DNA from 3 places in the Arthrobacter sp. NicSoilB4 genome. Region 2 is predicted to be linked to each of the others. Evidence: riboswitches for the same ligand, from Rfam matches in the RefSeq annotation. Region 2 holds a riboswitch; each other region holds the start of a gene.
What was found. Region 2 has a riboswitch for S-adenosylmethionine ahead of LDO13_RS16815 (DUF1737 domain-containing protein). Riboswitches for the same ligand answer to the same signal wherever they lie in the genome.
Positions count from the first base shown of each region.

Region 1 (6,162 bases), 960 kb from region 2:
CTGGGTAAGTGCGTCTCAACGACGCTGCCGGTGGCGGCGGGCTCGGGCCCGCCCCATAGTTTGCAGTTGCCTATAAACAATTATTAGGCATGCCGAAACCATAGGCCAGCGTGCGGGGCCGGGGCAATGCAGCCCGGCCAAACCACGGGCCCTGCCCCGGTCACGCCCGGACGGCCCGCCAGCTCTGTGTCAGATAGGGAAGCGGCAGCACCTCTAGGGGGTCGTGGCCCAGATGCTCGTGCAGGTACCAGTCGAGGTTGCCCAGCACCTTGGCCCGGACCGCTTCGCTGGCCGCCAGGTAGTAGCTGCGGGACTTCGTCAGCTCCATGATGTCGGCGGTGCGCACCGGATCCTCCCAGCGGGTCAGGTGACTCTCCAGTCCCGTGAATTCCGGCCCTAGCGGCGGCTTGAAGTGGGGTTTGTGGACGTCGCCGGCATGCATGATGCGCGAGAGCCGGTGCACCCAGGGAACGGAGGTGTCCAGCTGGTTCCAGACCAGCCCCAGGACACCATGGGGGCGGAGGATCCTGGCGATCTCCGTGCTGGCCAGGACGGGATCGCACCAGTGCCACGCCTGGGCGACAGTCACGAGGTCGAACGCCTCCGAGGGCAGGCCCGTGTGCTCTGCGGTGCCCTCGACGGCGGTTACGCCCGGGAGTGTTCTGCGCAGCTGCTCCAGCATGTCGGCGGACGGGTCCACAGCCACAGTGTGCAGGCCGCGCACGGCCAGCAGCGCCGTAAATTTCCCGGTTCCTGCGCCCAGGTCCGCGGCGTCCATCGCCCCGGCGGGAATCAGCCAGTCGGCCGAATCGTCGGGGTAGCCGGGGCGCACGCGTTCGTAGTGCTCCCCGCCGTGCTGGAAGCTCTGACCGAGCTCCTGGCGCCGTTCCCGGTGCAGTTTGGGGCCACCGCGTGCCACGTGCGATCTCCTTCGGCAGGTCCGGATGGGTACCTTCCGAATTTACCGCACGCGGCAGGGGCCGCGGTGCCTCGTCGTTTTCCCGCCCAGTCAGTCCTGGGTGCAGGGGGCCGCGCCGGCAGTGCCGGGTGTGTTCGGCGCCCAGTGCGGGTAGCTGCGCGTGTCGTTGGACGGAACCCAACGTCCGGCGTCCACCACATAGTCCCAGCCGAGGCCGGTCCGGCGCAGCTCCTGGATTCCGGCGAGCAGCCGCTGGGCGTCCTCCAGCCGGGAACCCACGCCGAAGCTTGCCCGCAACGAGCCGGACGGCAGCCCGAGCCGCCGGAGCAGGGGGTGCGCGCAGAACCGTCCGTCACGCAGCCCGAGGCCGTGTTCGGCCGACAGGTACGCAGCGACCAGGCCCGCGTCGTACCCTTCGAGGGAGAAATTGACGACGCCGATCGTGCCCGTGCCCGCCCCGTTCCCCGGTTCACTGCCCGCCGGCACACCGAAGGAAGCGCTGTCCGAGAAGATCTGGTGGACCGTCACTCCGTCGATCCGGGCGAGGCCCTCGACGAGGAAAGACCGGATGGCGTTTTCGTGTGCGTGCCACTGGTCCACGTCCAGGTCGGCGATCACCTGGGTGGCCCGGGCCAGGGTGGCGGCCCCAAGGACATTGGGCGAGCCGCCTTCATGCCGGGCGGGACCGGTGGTCCAGCTCACCGTGTCGATCCGGGCGTCCTGCACGGCTCCGCCGCCGGCCAGGTGCGGTGTGCCGGCGTCGAGCCAGTCGGGACGGCCCACCAGCACGCCGGCGCCGAAGGGCGCGTAGAGCTTGTGCCCCGAGAAGGCGAGGTAGTCGACGTCGTCCGCGGTGATGTCGATCCGCCGGTGCGGGGCGAGCTGGGCTGCGTCGACGACGATCCGGGCCCCGTATTCGTGGGCAAGCGCGGCCAGGGCACGGATCGGCAGGATCTCACCGGTGACGTTGGAGGCGCCGGTGACGGCGAGCAGGCTGACGCCGCCGTGGGCGAGTTCCCCGCGGAGCAGTTCCAGGGTGGCGGCGAGCGTCGGGGCGGCGATGACGTTCCGGTGCGGCACCCGCTGCCAGGGCAGGAGGTTTGCGTGGTGTTCGATGTCGAGATAGAGCACCTCGCCGGTGTGCACGCCGTCGACGGCCGGCAGGCAGCCGGCCAGCAGGTTCAGGGAATCGGTGGTGTTCCGGGTGAAGATCACCGCATCGTCCGGGCGGCCGCCCACGAAATCGCGGACAATGGTGCGGGAGTTCTCGTAAACCGAGGTGCTGATCTGGGAGGCGTAGCCGGCGCCGCGGTGGACGCTGGCGTAGAACGGCAGGATTTCGTTGAGATAGGCCGAGACCACGGACAGTGCGGGCGCCGAGGCACCGTAGTCCAGGTTGGCGTAGCGGACGTGGCCGCCCTGGATGAGCGGCGCCTGGATCTCGGCGCCGGTCACCGCGGCCAGCGGGCGGCGGCCGGCGGCGAACCGCGCATCGGGACGGCCCTGGCCGGCGTCGGCGTGGAGTTCGGGGGTGGCAGGGAATGTGGCAGTCGTCATGGGACCTCGATCGAAAAGGACCCCACATGCCGGGGATCCGCGCTTGCCGGGTCCGTTCCGGACCGGCCAGGTCGTCACCCGGGGCACCCCGCCGCGAATGGAGGGTTGCCGGCCAGCAAACCGGGGTTTCGCGCTGGCACTCGTGACCTGGTTCGAGCGTAGGCCATGCCTGCTGCCGCAGAAAAGGCAGGGAAGGAATATGAAGAGCTTTGTTACGCGGCGTCGTCCGGACCGGCCGGACGACGCCGGATGTTGCTAGAGCAGGTCGTCCAGGCCCGGGTTGAGCCGCTTCAGGACCTCGGAGTGCAGGATGGAGTTGGTGGCGAGGGCGTTGCCGCCGAAGGGGCCGTCTTCGCCTTCGAGGGACGTGAAGCGCCCGCCTGCCTCGGTGACGATGGGTACCAGCGCGGCCATGTCGTAGAGATTCAGTTCGGGCTCGCAGGCGATGTCGACGGCGCCTTCGGCCACGAGGCAGTAGGACCAGAAGTCACCGTAGGCGCGGGTGCGCCAGACTTCCTCGGTGAGGCCGAGGAACTCGTCGAGGTTGCCGCGCTGCTTCCAGCCGCCCAGGCTGGAGTAGGACAGGGAGGCGTCCGAGAGTTCCGAGACGTTGGACACCCGGAGCCGGGTAGCGGCGGCCAGCGAACGGCCCATGTATGCTCCGGCGCCCTTGGCGGCCCACCAGCGCTTGCCCAGGGCGGGTGCGCTCACGACGCCGACCACCGGCTCGCCTTCGTCGACGAGGGCGATCAGCGTGGCCCAGACGGGGACGCCGCGGACGAAGTTCTTGGTCCCGTCAATCGGGTCGATGATCCAGCGGCGGGAGCCGTGGCCGGAGCTGCCGAATTCCTCGCCGAGCACGGCGTCGCGCGGACGGGACCGCGACAGCTGGCCGCGGATGGCTTCTTCGGCTGACTTGTCGGCGTCGGTCACCGGCGTCAGGTCCGGCTTCGTCTCGATCCGAAGGTCGAGCGCCTTGAAGCGGCTCATGGTCTGGGAATCTACGGAATCTGCCAGTACATGGGCAAGGCGCAGGTCATCGTTGTAGCTCGAAGCGGGTTGACTCATGGTTCCAAACTACCGCCAAAGCGTGCGGGGGAGCGGTAGGCGGCACCGCAGCCGGCTACGAGACGGTGCCCAGTTCCTTGACGTCCTGCGCTTCCATCCGCGGGTCCGTGCCCAGCAGGCGGCGGAGCGAGGCGAGCCGGGCCGGGCCGGATTCGCCCGCGTGGCCGGCGGCCACCCAGGCGTCCACCCCGCAGTTGACCGCGCTGGAATCGTGCTTGCAGCCCCGCTCGCAGTCGTCGGTGCCGGGCTCGAGGTCCGGGAAGGACCGCAGGATCCGGTCCGGGTCCACATGGGCCAGGCCGAAGGATCGGATGCCCGGGGTGTCGATGATCCAGCTGCCCGCCGGGGCATCGTTGACCTTCAGGGCCAGGGCGGAGGAGGACGTGTGCCGGCCGCGTCCGGTGACGGCGTTGACGCCGCCGGTGGCGCGCTCGGCGCCGGTCAGGGCATTGACCATGGTGGATTTGCCGACGCCGGAATGGCCCAGCATGACGGTGACCTTCCCGTCGAGATGGGCGCGCAGCTCGGAGACGGCGTCCTTGTCCAGCCGGGCGGACAGCCCGTCGTCCGAGCGGGCGTCGATGCCGGACGCCGCGGAATCCGCCGTCTTGGAGATGATCACGGGGAAATCAAGGTGCTGGTAGTTGGAGAGGAGTTCCGCGGGGTCCTTGACGTCGGCCTTGGTGACGAGCAGCAGCGGCTCGATGCCGGCGTCGTACGCGGCGACGAGGGCGCGGTCGATGAAGCCGGTCCTCGGCTCGGGGTTGGCGGCCGCCACGACGATCACCAATGTGTCGGCATTGGCGACGACGGCGCGCTCGATCGGGTCCGTGTCGTCGGCGCTGCGCCGCAGCAGGGTCCTGCGGTCCTGGATCTTGACCAGCCGCGCCAGCGTGTCCGGTTCGCCGCTGACATCGCCGACGAGTGAGACGAAGTCGCCGGCCACCACGGGGTTGCGCCGCAGCTCCCGGGCGCGGGCGGCGATGATCTTGCGTTCTTCGGGTGAGCCTTCGGCGACGACGGCGGTGTAGCGGCCGCGGTCAACGGTGATGATCCGCCCGGTCACGGCGTCGTCGTAGGCGGGCCGGTCCTTGGTGCGGGGCCGGGTGCCCTTCTTGTTGGGGCGGATCCGGACGTCGGATTCGTCCCAGGAATCAGTGCTGCGTGCCACCGGCGGAGTCCTTCTCTGCAGTGGTTCGCTGCGCCAGCATGGCTTCCCAGAGCTGCGGGAAGTCCGGCATGGTCTTGGCCGTGGTCGCGATGTCCTCGACCTCGACGCCGGGCACGGCCAGGCCCAGGATGGCACCAGCGGTGGCCATGCGGTGGTCGGCATAGCTGTGGACGACGCCGCCGTGCAGCGGCGCGGGGCGGATGACGAGGCCGTCGGCGGTCTCCTCGGCATCGCCGCCCAGGCGGTTGATCTCGGCCACGAGGGCGGCGAGCCGGTCGGTTTCGTGCCCGCGGAGGTGGGCGATTCCGGTCAGCCGTGAGGGTCCGGAGGCGAGGGCGCACAGTGCGGCGACCGTCGGGGCGAGTTCGCTGGTCTCGTCGAAGTCCGCACCCGTGATCTCGGGTCCGCCGGTGACGGTCAGGGTGCCGTCCGTCAGCGTCACGTTCGCGCCCATGGCGGTCAGGATTCCGCGCCAGAGGTCGCCGACCTGCGTGGTCTCTGCAGGCCAGTTGGGGATCCGCACCGTCCCGCGGGTGGCCAGGGCCGCCGCGAGGAACGGTCCGGCGTTGGAGAGGTCCTGTTCGATCCGCTGGTCAAAGGCCCGGATCGGACCGGGGGAGACAACCCAGTGGTTCGGCACGGAGTCATCAACCGCCACGCCGACGCCGCGCAGCACGGCCACGGTCATGTTGATGTGGTCCAGGCTCGGCACGGGCTTGCCCGGGTTTTTGGTGCTGCGGTGCTCCAGATGGAGGCCTTCGGCGAAGCGGGCGCCGGCCAGCAGCAGCGCGGAGACAAACTGGGACGAGGCGCTGGCATCGATCACGAGGTGCCCGCCGCGGACTTCACCCGTGCCCCGGACGGTGAACGGCAGCGACGACGCCGTTCCGCCGTCGGGCGCGCTGACGGCGACGCCAAGGCCGGCCAGGGCCTCGATGATGGTGCCCATGGGGCGCTTGCGCGCATGCGGATCGCCGTCGAACAGTGACACTCCCCGGCGCAGGGCCGCGACGGGCGGCACGAAGCGCATGACCGTCCCGGCCAGGCCGCAGTCGATCACGGTGTCCGCAGCGGCAACGCCGGGGGTGATGGGGGTGATTTCCAGGTCCGGGCCGAAGTCGCCGTCGCCGGGAACCTCCACGATGCTGGCCCCCAACTGGCGCAGCGCCTCGATCATGAGGGCAGAGTCCCGGGAGTGCAGGGGAGCGCGCAACCGGGAGGGCCCGTCGGCGAGGGCCGCCAGCACGAGGTACCGGTTGGTCAGGGACTTCGATCCCGGCACAGTGACCGTCGCGTCAACGGGCCGTTCGGCGAAGGGCGCCCGCCACAGCGGAGCGGTCCCGGCCGGAAGGGGGTGGGCAGCGGCGGTGGGGGTGGTGCCTGTCATTGCTGTTTTAGGCTCCGTGGGTGTGGTCTACGGCTTTGCGCACGGCCTTGTCGGCCTTCT
Region 1 is NZ_AP024653.1:2,697,141-2,703,302, reverse strand. It holds gene LDO13_RS12265 (class I SAM-dependent methyltransferase) at 161-919, opposite strand; gene LDO13_RS12260 (aminotransferase class V-fold PLP-dependent enzyme) at 1,010-2,476, opposite strand; SAM riboswitch class IV at 2,511-2,624, opposite strand; gene hisN (histidinol-phosphatase) at 2,732-3,544, opposite strand; gene LDO13_RS12250 (ribosome small subunit-dependent GTPase A) at 3,600-4,715, opposite strand; gene aroA (3-phosphoshikimate 1-carboxyvinyltransferase) at 4,699-6,102, opposite strand; gene LDO13_RS12240 (DoxX family protein) at 6,110-6,162, opposite strand, start outside.
Region 1: another riboswitch for S-adenosylmethionine. It lies ahead of LDO13_RS12260 (aminotransferase class V-fold PLP-dependent enzyme); the one in region 2 lies ahead of LDO13_RS16815 (DUF1737 domain-containing protein).

Region 2 (6,162 bases):
ACAACCTGCCGTTCTTCGCGGTCATCGCCGCGAACGCCACGGGCCAGACGATGATCCACGACTGGGTTTATGACAACCGTGCGATCTACCTGACCGAGCTGAACAAGCTCGGCGCCCAGGTGCAGCTGCTGGACCCGCACCGGATCTACGTCAACGGGCCAACCAAATGGCGCGCGGCCGAGGTTGGCTGCCCGCCGGCCCTGCGCCCCGCGGCCTGCCTGCTGCTGGCGATGCTCGCCGCCCGCGGCGTCTCGGAACTGCGCAACATCTACGTGATCGAGCGCGGCTACGAGGACCTGGCCGAGCGGCTCAACACCATCGGCGCGAAGATCGAGTACTTCCAAGACTGAATGCGCCGAATGTACCGGCCGGCTCCCAGCAACGCGGGGTCAGATCGGACCCATCCGGAGGATCAGCATGGGCCCGGAGTGACCCGCGTTAAGGTAGGGGCGTTTCGGGGGTTCCTGCCGCACAATAGATTTATGCGCACCTTCGGCGTGGAGGAAGAACTGCTCATAGTGGATCCCGAAACGGGGATGCTGCTTGCCCTGGCCGATGCCATGCTGCCCGTCCTGGTGCCGCCGAAGCAGGACGCCGCCCTGATTCTCCCGGGGCAGCAGCCGGTCCACGACGACGGCGCCGACTTCAGCTACGAGCTCAAGCTCGAGCAGATTGAAACCCAGACGCGGCCTTGCCTTGACTACCCGGAGCTGCTCCGGCAGCTCAGGCAGGGCCGTGGCCTTGCGGACCGCGCCGCCCGGGCGCACGGCGGCCGCGTCGCTGCCCTCGCCACGTCCCCCCAGGGCGCCGCCACCCACTTGACGCCGAAGCAGCGCTACATGACCATGCAGCAGCGCTTCGGGCTCACGGTCCGGAACCAGCTGACCTGCGGGCTTCACGTCCACACCTTCGTCGAGTCCCCGGAGGAAGGCGTGGCGGTGATGGACCGGATCCGCGACAAGCTCGCCGTGCTGATAGCCCTCAGCGCAAACTCCCCGTACTGGAATGGCGCCGAGACAGGGTTTGAAAGCTACCGCACCCAGGCGTGGAACCGCTGGCCCGGGTCCGGCCCCACGATGATCTTCGGCAGCCTGCCCGTCTACCGCAGGGTGGTGACCCGGCTCGTGGAAAGCGGCGTCCTGATGGACGAGGGGATGGTCTACTTCGACGCCCGGCTGGCCCGGTTGCATCCCACTGTGGAGATCCGCGTCGCCGACGTCTGCCTGCGGGCCGAGGACGCGGCGCTGATCGCAGTGATCGTGCGCGCCCTCGTCGAGTCGGCGTCCCGGGAATGGAACGACGGCGTCGATCCAGCCCCGGTGCCCACGCTGCTGCTGCGGATGGCCGCGTGGCAAGCCAGCAACTGCGGACTGCGCGGGCAGCTGCTGGACTTCGGAACCTTCACCCCTGCCCCTGCCGCGGAAGTGGTCCATGCCCTGGTGGACTTCGTGGCCCCCGTGCTGGAGGAGCAGGGCGAGCTGGACCTGGTCCGCGAGGGCGTCGGCCGGATCCTGGCGGAGGGCTCGGGCTCGCAGCTGCAGCGCGAGCCGTTCCACACGGGCGGGCTGGCCGCCGTCGTCGCCCGGGCGGTCGAGGTGACCACAGAGGGGACCGCCGCCAACCAGGCTGACCAGGGGCCGTCGCTGGGACGGGTCCGCCAGGGCTGACGGGAGCGGCCTAGACCTGCTTGAGCGCCTGGCCCAGGTCGCGGACCAGGTCCTCGATGTCCTCGAGTCCCACGGAGAGGCGCACCACGCCGTCGCTCAGCCCGATCGCCGCGCGGCCCTCCGGCCCCATGGCGCGGTGCGTCGTGGTGGCGGGATGGGTGATGAGGGACTTCGAATCGCCCAGGTTGTTGGAAATGTCGATGATCCTCAGGGCGTCCAGCAGCGCGAAGGCGGCCTCCTTCGCGGAACGCCCGGCGGACGGGGAGAGCTCGAAGGTCAGCACGGTGCCTCCGGCCTCCATCTGCCGTGCGGCCAGTGCGTACTGCGGATGGGACGCCAGCAGCGGGTACTTGACCCAGCTGACCGCGGGCTGCTCCTCGAGCCATCCGGCCAGCCGCAGGGCGGAGGCGGAGGAGTGGTTGACCCGCAGGGCCATGGTCTCCAGCCCCTTGGTCAGCACCCACGCGTTGAAGGCGGAGAGCGCCGGGCCGGTGTGGCGCATGAGCTGCTTGACCGGGCCGTCGATGAACTCCTTGGTGCCCAGGATCGCGCCGCCGAGCACCCGGCCCTGGCCATCGATGTGCTTGGTGCCGGAGTAGACGATCACGTCCGCGCCCAGCTCCCCGCAGCGCTGCAGCAGGGGAGTGGCAAAGACATTGTCGACGACGACCGTGGCCCCGGCGGCGTGCGCCAGCCCGCTCACGGCGGCGATGTCCACGATTTCCTGCATCGGGTTCGACGGCGACTCGAAGAAGACCGCCGTCGTGGGTTCCGACAGTGCGGCGCGCCACTGCTCCAGGTCCGGGCCGTCCACGAAGACCGTTTCCACACCCCAGCGCGGAAGGATCTCGTTGAGGATTACGAAGCACGAGCCGAACAGCGAGCGGGCCGCGACCACCCGGTCGCCCGCGGCCAGCAGGGCGCCGAGGGCCGTGAAGACGGCTGACATGCCCGAGGCGGTGGCGAAGCAGGCCTCGGTGCCTTCGAGCAGCCGGAGCCGTTCCTGGAAGGTGGCCACCGAGGGGTTGCCGTAGCGGGAGTAGACGAAGCGCTCGTCCTCGCCGGTGAAGGCGCGCTCCGCGGCGGCCGCGGATTCGTAGACGAAGCCGGAGTTCAGGAAGATCGGCTCGGAGGTTTCCTGGAAGCCGGTGCGGTCGAGTCCGCCGCGGACAGCCTGGGTATCCGGGCTCCAGCCGGCGGCGTCAGGATTGAAGGCCAACTTAGTGCTTTCCGGCGTTTGTGGGCAGGCCGCGGTTCTTCCAGCCGTTGACAGTGCGCTCACCGTGGCGGTCCGGTTCGCCTTCAAAGCCCTCAAGGACGTTGTACGACGTGTAGCCGGCCTCGGTCGCGGCGATCGCGGCGGCGATGGAGCGGGCGCCGGACCGGCACAGGAAGACCAGTTCGGTGCCCTGCCCGGCGGGGGCCTGGCCCTTCAGCTGCTGCTTCAGCTGTTCTATGAACCGCGCGTTGGGGAGCCCGCCTGCGAGGTTCCACTGGATGAACAGCGGATCATTGCGCGATCCGCCCGCCGACGCAGTGTCCGGAATGCCGATGTGGGCCCATTCGCCCTCGGTGCGCACGTCCACCAGGATGGCGCCGTCCTCGAGCTTGGCCCAGGCCTCCTGCGGGCTGAGGTCCCCGGCGTAGCTCACGCGTGGCCCTCGCCGTCGAACTCCAGGTCGTCCACGGCATTGGCGACGGCCGCATCGGCACTGGCGATCGCCGCCGGCAGCACCACGGCCTGGGCCACGATGACGCTGCCGCCGTTGGACGTGGCGGCCGGGCCCCCGTGCAGCACATAGCCCTCGGCCAGGGCGGCCGAGACGCGCTCGCAGAAGGCGCGGTCATCGGGGCCGGTGAACAGGCGGTAGGCCAGTCTCTCCCCGCCGGCCCCGGGGACGGCGGGGGCGGCGGGGCCCGGGGCGGGCACTGTACGGGTTGCTGTCTCGGGGACAGCGGGGGCGGACGCGTCAGGCACGACGGATCTCCTTCTTTCACGCTTGCAGCTCGAATGGTCGATATGCCGAGTATTCACCTGAGGCACCCCGCCGCGAAAGGGAGGGTTGCCGACCGGCCAGTCAGGGCTTGGCGCCGGTTCTCATTACTCACCAAAAACGTAACACCCGCGACGCCGGCCGGCACCGCCGCCGTCGTCATGTTAAGTAACGGAATCCGCCGGACCGCGGGGACCCAATCGGCGGTCCCGGGAGGATAATGACGGGAGGTGAAGTCCCTTTACGCCGGATGAAATCAGGTGGCCGTGAACGCCTCGGATGCTCCTACAGTCGCTCCCATGCTGCATTTTGGGTGGTTTGTGGGCCACGGCTTCGGAGTCCAGGGCTGGGGTACCCCCGGTTACGGGATCGGCTACGACTGGAAGAAGCCGGCGCTGTACCAGGACGCGGTGCGGGCCTTTGAACGGTCCGGGCTGGACCTGTTCATCATCGAGGATTCCCTCACCGTCCCGGACACCTACGGCGGCACCGCGGAAGTCTCCCTGGCGCAGGCGTCGTTCGCGCCCAAACACGATCCGCTGGCCCTCGTGCCGTATCTGTTCTCCGCCACGACGCACCTGGGCATCGTGCCGACGATCAGCGCATCCTTCTACCCGCCGTTCACCGCGGCGCGGCTGCTGGCCACCCTGCAGCACTTCTCGAACGGGCAGCTGGGCTGGAACGTGGTGACCTCCGGCAGCGACCTCGCCGCCCAGAACTACGGCCTGGACCAGCAGATCGAACACGACCGGCGCTACGAGAAGGCCGAGGAATTCGTGGACGTGGTCCGCCGGCTCTGGCGAAGCTGGGAACCGGACGCCATCCGGGAGGACGCCGAAGGGGGCGTTTTCGCAGACCACACCAAGGTCCACCCGATCCACCACGACGGCGAATTCTTCAAGGTCCGGGGGCCGCTGAACACTGCACCCATGCCGGAGGAACCTGTGCTGGTGCAGGCGGGCGCCTCCCCCCGGGGCAAGGCCTTCGCCGGGGGCAACGCCGACGTCGCGATTGCCCTCGCCAGGGGAGCGGACGGGATGAAGGCGTACCGGGACTCCATCCGGGCGGAGGCCGCCGCCGCGGGCAGGAACCCGGACGACGTTAAGGTGCTGTTTGTCCTCAAGCCCACGGTGGCCGGCTCGCGGGCGGAGGCGGAGGAACTGCGGGCCCGCCGCCGGGAGCTGACGCAGCGGGACATCGACAGCCAGCTCAACTCCATCTCGTATCTTTCCGTCATCGATTTCCGGCAGTTCGACCTCGACGCCCCGCTGCCGGAACTGCACACGAACAGCAACCAGGGCACACTCGACCACTTCACCAAGGCCGGCCCGCCGGGATCTACGCTGCGCCAGCTCCTCCAGGCCCGCAGCGGCGGCGCCGGGGACAGCATCATCGGAACCGCCGAGGAGATCGCTGACTACCTCGAGGACACCGGGGCGCAGGTGGGCGGCGACGGCTTCCTGTTCTCCGGGTTCGTCGACCCGGTGACCGTCCACGGCGTCCTGGACAGGCTGACCCCCGTGCTGCGCCGCCGGGGCTTGTTGCGGACCAGCTACGGCGACGGCGGCTTCCGCCGGAACCTGCTGGACTTCTAGCGCCATGCCCGCCCGGCCGGCCGCGCCAGCGTCGTTCCTCATCGGCACAGCCCGGCTGCATGCCCGGGACGTCGCCGCGGCGGCCGCCGACCCCTCCGTGCGGGTGGTCCTGAGCGAACAGGCCCTCGGAGTGCTGGGCCGCTCCCGGGAAGTCGTCCAGCGGGCCATCGAGTCCGGGCACAAGGTCTACGGCCTCAACACGCTGCTGGGGTCCGGCCGCGACACGGCAGTCGCGGAGGAATCCATCCTCGCCTACCAGGTCCAGGTGGTCCGCTATCACGACAGCGGCGTCGGCGGGTTGCTGGACGCCGCCGAAGCCCGCGCCACAGTCCTCGCCAGGCTGATCGGCTTCAGCCGCGGAGGCTCGGGAGTGCGCCCCGAGACGGCCCGTTTCTACGCCCGGCTGCTCAACCGCGGCGTGCTTCCCGCCATCCCGCGCGACGGCTCCGTGGGATCCTCGGACCTGACCCAGCTCGCCGCCGTCGCCGCCGTCGCCATCGGGGAGGGACAGGTCCTTTCTCCGGACGGGCCGCCCGTCCCCGGCGCGCAGGCGCTCGCCGCCGCCGGGCTTGAGCCCCTGGCCCTGGGGCCGGGGGAGGCCCTGGCCCTGGTCAGCGCGAACTCCTACTCGATCGGCGTGGGTGCGCTCCTGCTGGGGCGGCTCCTGCGCCTGGCCGACCTGGCCGACACCGCGCTGGCGCTGTCGCTGGAAGCGACAGCACGGTACGACGGCGGCGGTAACCTCAGCCCCTTCTCCGCGGCCGTGCAGGCGGCCAAGGCCGTCGACGGGCAGGCCGTCTCCGCCGGCAACGTCCGCCGGCTGGTCCGCGGGGGGTGGCTGGAGCAGGACGGCCGCGAGGCCTCGGTGCAGGACGCCCTGTCTTTCCGCGCTGCCCCGCAGACCCA
Region 2 is NZ_AP024653.1:3,654,629-3,660,790, reverse strand. It holds gene LDO13_RS16835 (UDP-N-acetylglucosamine 1-carboxyvinyltransferase) at 1-350, shown strand, start outside; gene LDO13_RS16830 (glutamate--cysteine ligase) at 483-1,667, shown strand; gene LDO13_RS16825 (O-succinylhomoserine sulfhydrylase) at 1,678-2,886, opposite strand; gene LDO13_RS16820 (rhodanese-like domain-containing protein) at 2,888-3,319, opposite strand; gene LDO13_RS16815 (DUF1737 domain-containing protein) at 3,316-3,597, opposite strand; SAM riboswitch class IV at 3,659-3,773, opposite strand; gene LDO13_RS16810 (NtaA/DmoA family FMN-dependent monooxygenase) at 3,961-5,256, shown strand; gene LDO13_RS16805 (aromatic amino acid ammonia-lyase) at 5,261-6,162, shown strand, end outside.

Region 3 (6,162 bases), 1.6 Mb from region 2:
CACGGCCTTCCAGCGGCTGGGCCTCAATTTCGACCGGCCCGGCAAGGACCTGCTGCAGGGCTTCGGCCTGGCGGCACTGATCGGCATCCCGTCGCTGGGCCTCTACGCCGCCGGCCGGGCGCTCGGCATCACGACGGCGATCATCCCCAGCGCGCTGGACGCCTACTGGTGGACGGTGCCGGTGCTGGTCCTCTCAGCGATCCGGCACGGGATCGTGGAGGAGGTGATCGTGGTGGGCTACCTGCTGGACCGGCTCGGGAAGCTCGGCTGGGCCATGCCGGCGGCGATCTTTGCCAGCGCCATGCTGCGGGGCAGCTACCACCTGTACCAGGGGTTTGGCCCGTTCATCGGCAATGCCATCATGGGCGTCATCTTCGCCGTGGTCTACACCAAAACCCGCCGGCTGATGCCGCTGGTGATCGCGCATGCGGTGCTGGACATCGTGGCGTTCGTCGGCTTCAGCCTCTTCGGCAAGGCCATCGGCCTGGGCTGAGCAGGCACCAGGCAACGCGGGGTCATTTGGCGCCCATCCGGAGGCTCCGGACGGGCGTGAAGTGACCCCGCGTTGCTCTACAGAGCCGGCCGGACCGCCGGTATGCCGTTAAAGTATTTCGGCCGCCATCGGTGGGTGGCATCATTGGCACCCGCTGATAGCGGCCGAAGTGTGGGGCGGTGAAGCGTCAGATCGTGACGGCTCCGGAAGCCGTCTCGAACGTGACGGACAGGATGCCGGGTGTTCCGCGGGGAGCGATCCAGTTCACGGCGACGTCTTCCAGCGGCTTTTCCACCGGAACACCCAGCCATTCGGTGACGCGCTCGGCGGAGCCGGCAATCGTGAGGGCGGACATCTTGACCTGGCTCTCGTAGGCCTTCGATGGGTGGAGTTCCGGATCGCCCTCCCACTTGAGCATGTACGGGACCTGGGGATCGGCGATGAGCCCGAGGATGCCGATCTGCTTCCAGACCAGTTCGCGGCCGTCCGGGAACTTACGGTTGCCGTTGACGGCGGCGCGGCCGAGCCGCTCCTCGAACGGGGCCAGGTCGTCAACCTCGACGCACCAGCCCATCCAGCCGCCGCCTGCTTCGGAGCGGGCGCGGACGGCCTGGCCGAAGGGGGCCTTGTCGGAAGCCGGGTGGTTCAGGACCTCCACGACCTCCAGGTACTTGTGTCCCGCGAGCGGGATGATCATGTTGCGGGTCCCGAATCGGGGGTGTACTCCGCCCTTCACGGCTTCGACGCCGAGGGCAGACGCAATTCGTTCGGTGGTGGCAGCGAGGCCATCTTGTTCACAGGCGTAAGAGACGTGATCCATGCGCATGACCTCATCTTGGCACTTTGTGATGCGGCTCTCAGCTTAGGGGTGCCTAACCGAGATGGGATGTCATTTTCGGGGAGTCGCCGCAGTGCGCTTTCCCGCGTCATTGCGGGGAACCAGGGGGTCCGCCCGGGCGAATCGGCCGCCCGGCTTCATCTTCGTCACAAAGCTATCCAGAGCCCGGAACCGGTTCCTAGACTGGGGTCAGGTCATGAGTGCCAGCACACAGCCCCGGCTTGCTGGCCGGCAACCCTCGTATCGCGGTGGGGTGCCCCGGGTGAAGACCTGGCTGTCCGGCACCCGCCGGACGGCAAGCGCGGCGCCAGAGTTGCCCCGGGCCCAGAGCTCCGGTGCAGTCTGTGCCCAGTCCCGTTGAGGAGTCTCCGATGTCCAATGCCTGGTCCTTCGAAACCCGCCAGATCCACGCCGGCCAGGAGCCGGACAGCGCCACCGGTGCCCGGTCGCTCCCGATCTACCAGACGACGTCGTTCGTCTTCCCCAGCGCCGAAAGCGCCGCCAACCGCTTCGCCCTGGCCGAACTGGCTCCCATCTACACCCGGATCGGCAACCCCACCCAGGACGCCGTGGAACAACGCGTGGCCAGCCTGGAAGGCGGGCTCGCGGCACTGCTGCTGAGCTCGGGCCAGGCAGCGGAGACCTTCGCGATCCTGAACGTCGCCGAGGCCGGCGACCATGTGGTGGCCAGCCCCAGCCTCTACGGCGGCACCTACAACCTCCTGGCGCACACCCTGAAGAAGTTCGGCATCTCCGTGACCTTCGTGGAGGACCCGGACAACCTGGCGCACTGGCGCGAGGCCGTGCAGCCCAACACCAAGCTCTTCTTTGGCGAAGTGGTCTCCAACCCGCGCCAGGACGTCCTGGACATCGAGGGCATCTCGCAGGTGGCCCACGAGGCCGGGGTCCCGCTGATCGTGGACAACACCCTCTCCACGCCATACCTCATCCGGCCGATCGAGTGGGGTGCGGACATCGTGGTGCACTCCGCCACCAAGTACCTTGGCGGCCACGGAGCAGCGATCGCTGGCGTGATCGTGGATTCCGGCAACTTCGACTTCGGCAAGGATCCGGAGCGCTACCCCGGTTTCAACACTCCCGACCCCACCTACAACGGCCTGGTCTACGCCCGGGACCTCGGCAAGGACGGCGCCCTCGGCGCCAACCTCTCCTACATCCTCAAGGCGCGCGTCCAGTTGCTGCGCGACCTCGGCTCGGCGGTATCTCCGTTCAACGCCTTCCTCATCGCCCAGGGCATCGAGACCCTGAGCCTGCGCGTGGAGCGGCATGTTGCCAACGCCACCAAGGTCGCCGAATGGCTCGAAGCCAGGGACGACGTCGAATCGGTCGCCTATGCCGGGCTGCCGTCGAGCCCCTGGTACGAGCGCGGCCGCAAGTACGGTCCCCGGGGGACGGGCGCCGTCGTGGCCTTCAACATCGCCGGGGGAGCGGAGGCCGGGAAGCGTTTTGTCGATGCCCTCGAACTGCACTCCCACGTGGCGAACATCGGCGACGTGCGCTCGCTGGTCATCCACCCGGCGTCGACCACCCACAGCCAGCTCTCCCCGGAACAGCAGACCGTTGCCGGCGTCAACCCCGGCCTGGTGCGGCTGTCCGTGGGCCTGGAGCACATCGACGACATCCTCGCGGACCTCGAGGCCGGCTTCCGGGCGGCCAAGGACGCCTGAGGTCACACGGGCGTCACAATCTTCGCCACAACGCCACCGCATTTCGTAAACTCAGTGCAGGTCATGAGTGCCAGTGACAGCCCCGGCTTGCTGGCCGGCAACCCTCCTTCCGCGGCGGGGTGCCCCGGGTGAAGACCTGGCCTGCCGGTCAGCTGACGGTGGGCAAGCGCGAAGTTAGGTCCTCACATGACGATTGCCGCCACCCGCCAGGGTGCACCCGTAAGCACGACATCCCACCCGGACGCCCCCGCGGCTGACTCTGCTGTGCCTGAAGGCGCCGTCCCGGATGGAACGGTCCAGTACCTCCGGGTCGGCGACCTGGAACTTGAATCCGGCGCCAAGCTGCCGGACGTCACCCTCGCCTACGAGACCTGGGGGACCCTTAACCCGGACGGCTCCAACGCGGTACTGATCGAACACGCCCTGACGGGGGACACCCACGTCACGCGCGGCGCCGGCGAGGAACCGGGCTGGTGGGAGCAGCTCGCCGGCCCCGGGGCACCCGTGGACACGGACAAGTACTTCGTCGTCTCGATCAACATCCTGGGCGGCTGCTACGGCTCGACGGGACCCTCGACGCCGGCGCCGGACGGCCGGCCCTGGGGGTCCCGGTTCCCGCTGGTCACCCTCCGGGATACGACGGCGGCCGAGGCCAGGCTGGCGGACGCCCTGGGCATCCGCAGCTGGTACGCCGTGCTGGGCGGTTCACTGGGCGGCGCCCGGGCACTGGAATGGGCCGTCAGCTACCCGGACCGGGTAAGGCGCTGCGGCGTGTTTTCGGTGGGCGCCAGCAGCACCGCGGAACAGATTGCCTTCGCCCAGGCCCAGACCCTGGCCATCCGGCAGGACCCCAACTACAACGGCGGCGACTACTACGGTGGCCCGCAGCCCGAAGCGGGCCTGGCGCTGGCCCGGCGGATAGCGCACATCACCTACCGCTCGGCCGCGGAGCTGGATGGGCGCTTTGGCCGGAATGCCCAGGAACCGGAGGCCCCGCTGGAAGCCGGCTCGCTGGCCGGCCGCGGGCGTTACCAGGTGGAGAGCTACCTTGACCACCAGGGCAACAAGCTGGTCCGCCGGTTCGATGCCAACAGCTACATCGCCATCACCGAAGCGCTGATGAGCCATGACATCAGCCGCGGCCGCGGCGCCCTCACGGAGGCCCTGGCCTCGGCAACGGCCGAATTCCTGGTGGCGGCAGTCGACTCGGACCGGCTGTACTTCCCGGCCCAGACCCGTGCGCTCGCCGCCGCCCTGCCGGGCGAGGTGGCCGTGCACACCATCGAGGCGCCGATCGGGCACGACGGCTTCCTGACCGAGATCGGCCAGCTCAACAGCCAGCTCCGGCAGTACTTCTTCGGCTGAACCGGCCGGGCTTCCTCTGCGGCCTATCCGCCGGTAGGCTCACGGCGCATGACCACCATCGATGAACAGGGCCGTCCGGAACCTCCCGTCGCCGCCGGCGAGGCCGCCACGCTCCTGGGTTTCCTCGACTACCAGCGGGCCACCCTCGAGTGGAAGTGCGCCGGCCTCGATGCAGCGGCCCTGGGCGCGAAAGCCGCAGCCTCCACCCTGACCCTTGGCGGGCTCCTGAAGCACATGGCGTATGTGGAGGACAGCTGGTTCTCCTACACGTTGCACGGGCAGGACCGGCAGCCGCCCTGGAACGCGGTGGACTGGAAAGCGGAACCCGACTGGGAGTTTCACTCGGCGGCGGGGGACTCCGCCGGCGACCTCCGCGCCCGCTGGCAGGACGCCGTCGTGCGCTCGCGCTCGCTCGTAGCCGTTTCTCTCGCCGACGGCGGGATGGACTCGGTGGCCACGCGTGCGTGGCCCGACGGCGGGGCGCCCAGCCTGCGCTGGATCGTGTGCCACATGATCGAGGAATACGCCCGGCACAACGGCCATGCCGATTTCCTGCGCGAATCCGTGGACGGAAGCACCGGAGAATGAAGCCAACTGTGCATTTTTGCAGATGCGCTCTGCACTAATGGCCGTTGAGACCCAGGGCCGGAGCGTCCATACTCGTTGAGAATGATGCCCGTGTCACAAATCACAGGTATCCATTGCCCAGAGGTCCATAGGGTGTCGACGGAGACGCCAAAGGAGTCGAAATGAGTACGCATAACGCTGCCGCCAGGCGGCCGGAAGAGGAAGACGTCAAATCGTCCGGCCTCAAAAAAGTAGTAACGGCCTCCATGGCCGGCACCGTGGTCGAGTGGTATGAGTTCTTCCTCTATGCCTCCGCGGCGACCCTCGTCTTCGGCAAGATCTTCTTCCCCAATTCGGGCACGGAGCTGGACGGCATTATCGCCGCGTTCCTGACCTACGCTGTCGGCTTCATCGCCCGCCCGATCGGCGGCATCGTCTTCGGCCACTTCGGCGACAAGTTCGGCCGCAAGCAGCTGCTCCAGCTCAGCATCATCCTGGTGGGTGTCTCCACCTTCCTGATGGGCTGCCTCCCCACCTTCCAGCAGATCGGCTACTGGGCTCCGGCCCTCCTGGTCTTCCTGCGCTTCGCCCAGGGCTTCGCCGTCGGCGGCGAATGGGGCGGCGCTGTCCTCCTCGTGGCCGAGCACAGCCCCAGCAAGTCCCGCGGTTTCTGGTCCGCATGGCCGCAGTCAGCCGTTCCGCTGGGCAACCTGCTCGCCACCGGTGTGCTGTTCACGCTGTCCGCCACCCTGTCCTCCGCCGACTTCCTCAGCTGGGGCTGGCGCGTTGCCTTCTGGCTCTCCGCTGTGATCGTGCTGGTTGGCTACTACATCCGCACCAAGGTCACTGACGCCCCCATCTTCCTGGAGGCCCAGAAGGAAGTCGCCGTCGAGAAGAAGGGCTACGGCGTCGGCGAAGTGTTCCGCCGCTACCCCCGTGGCGTGTTCACGGCGATGGGCCTGCGCTTCGCGGAGAACATCCTCTACTACCTCGTGGTCACGTTCTCCATCACCTACCTGAAGGTCATCGTCCAGACGGACACTTCGCGGATCCTGCTCCTGCTGCTCGTGGCGCACGCAATCCACTTCGCCGTGATCCCGTTCGTCGGCAAGCTCTCCGACAACCTCGGCCGCAAACCGGTCTACATGGCCGGCGCCGTCCTTGGCGGCACGTGGGGCTTCTTCGCCTTCCCGATGATGGACACCAAGAAC
Region 3 is NZ_AP024653.1:1,237,347-1,243,508, forward strand. It holds gene LDO13_RS05475 (type II CAAX endopeptidase family protein) at 1-493, shown strand, start outside; gene LDO13_RS05480 (VOC family protein) at 681-1,319, opposite strand; SAM riboswitch class IV at 1,524-1,639, shown strand; gene LDO13_RS05485 (bifunctional o-acetylhomoserine/o-acetylserine sulfhydrylase) at 1,703-3,019, shown strand; SAM riboswitch class IV at 3,079-3,194, shown strand; gene LDO13_RS05490 (homoserine O-acetyltransferase) at 3,206-4,384, shown strand; gene LDO13_RS05495 (DinB family protein) at 4,433-4,972, shown strand; gene LDO13_RS05500 (MFS transporter) at 5,134-6,162, shown strand, end outside.
Region 3: another riboswitch for S-adenosylmethionine. It lies ahead of LDO13_RS05490 (homoserine O-acetyltransferase); the one in region 2 lies ahead of LDO13_RS16815 (DUF1737 domain-containing protein).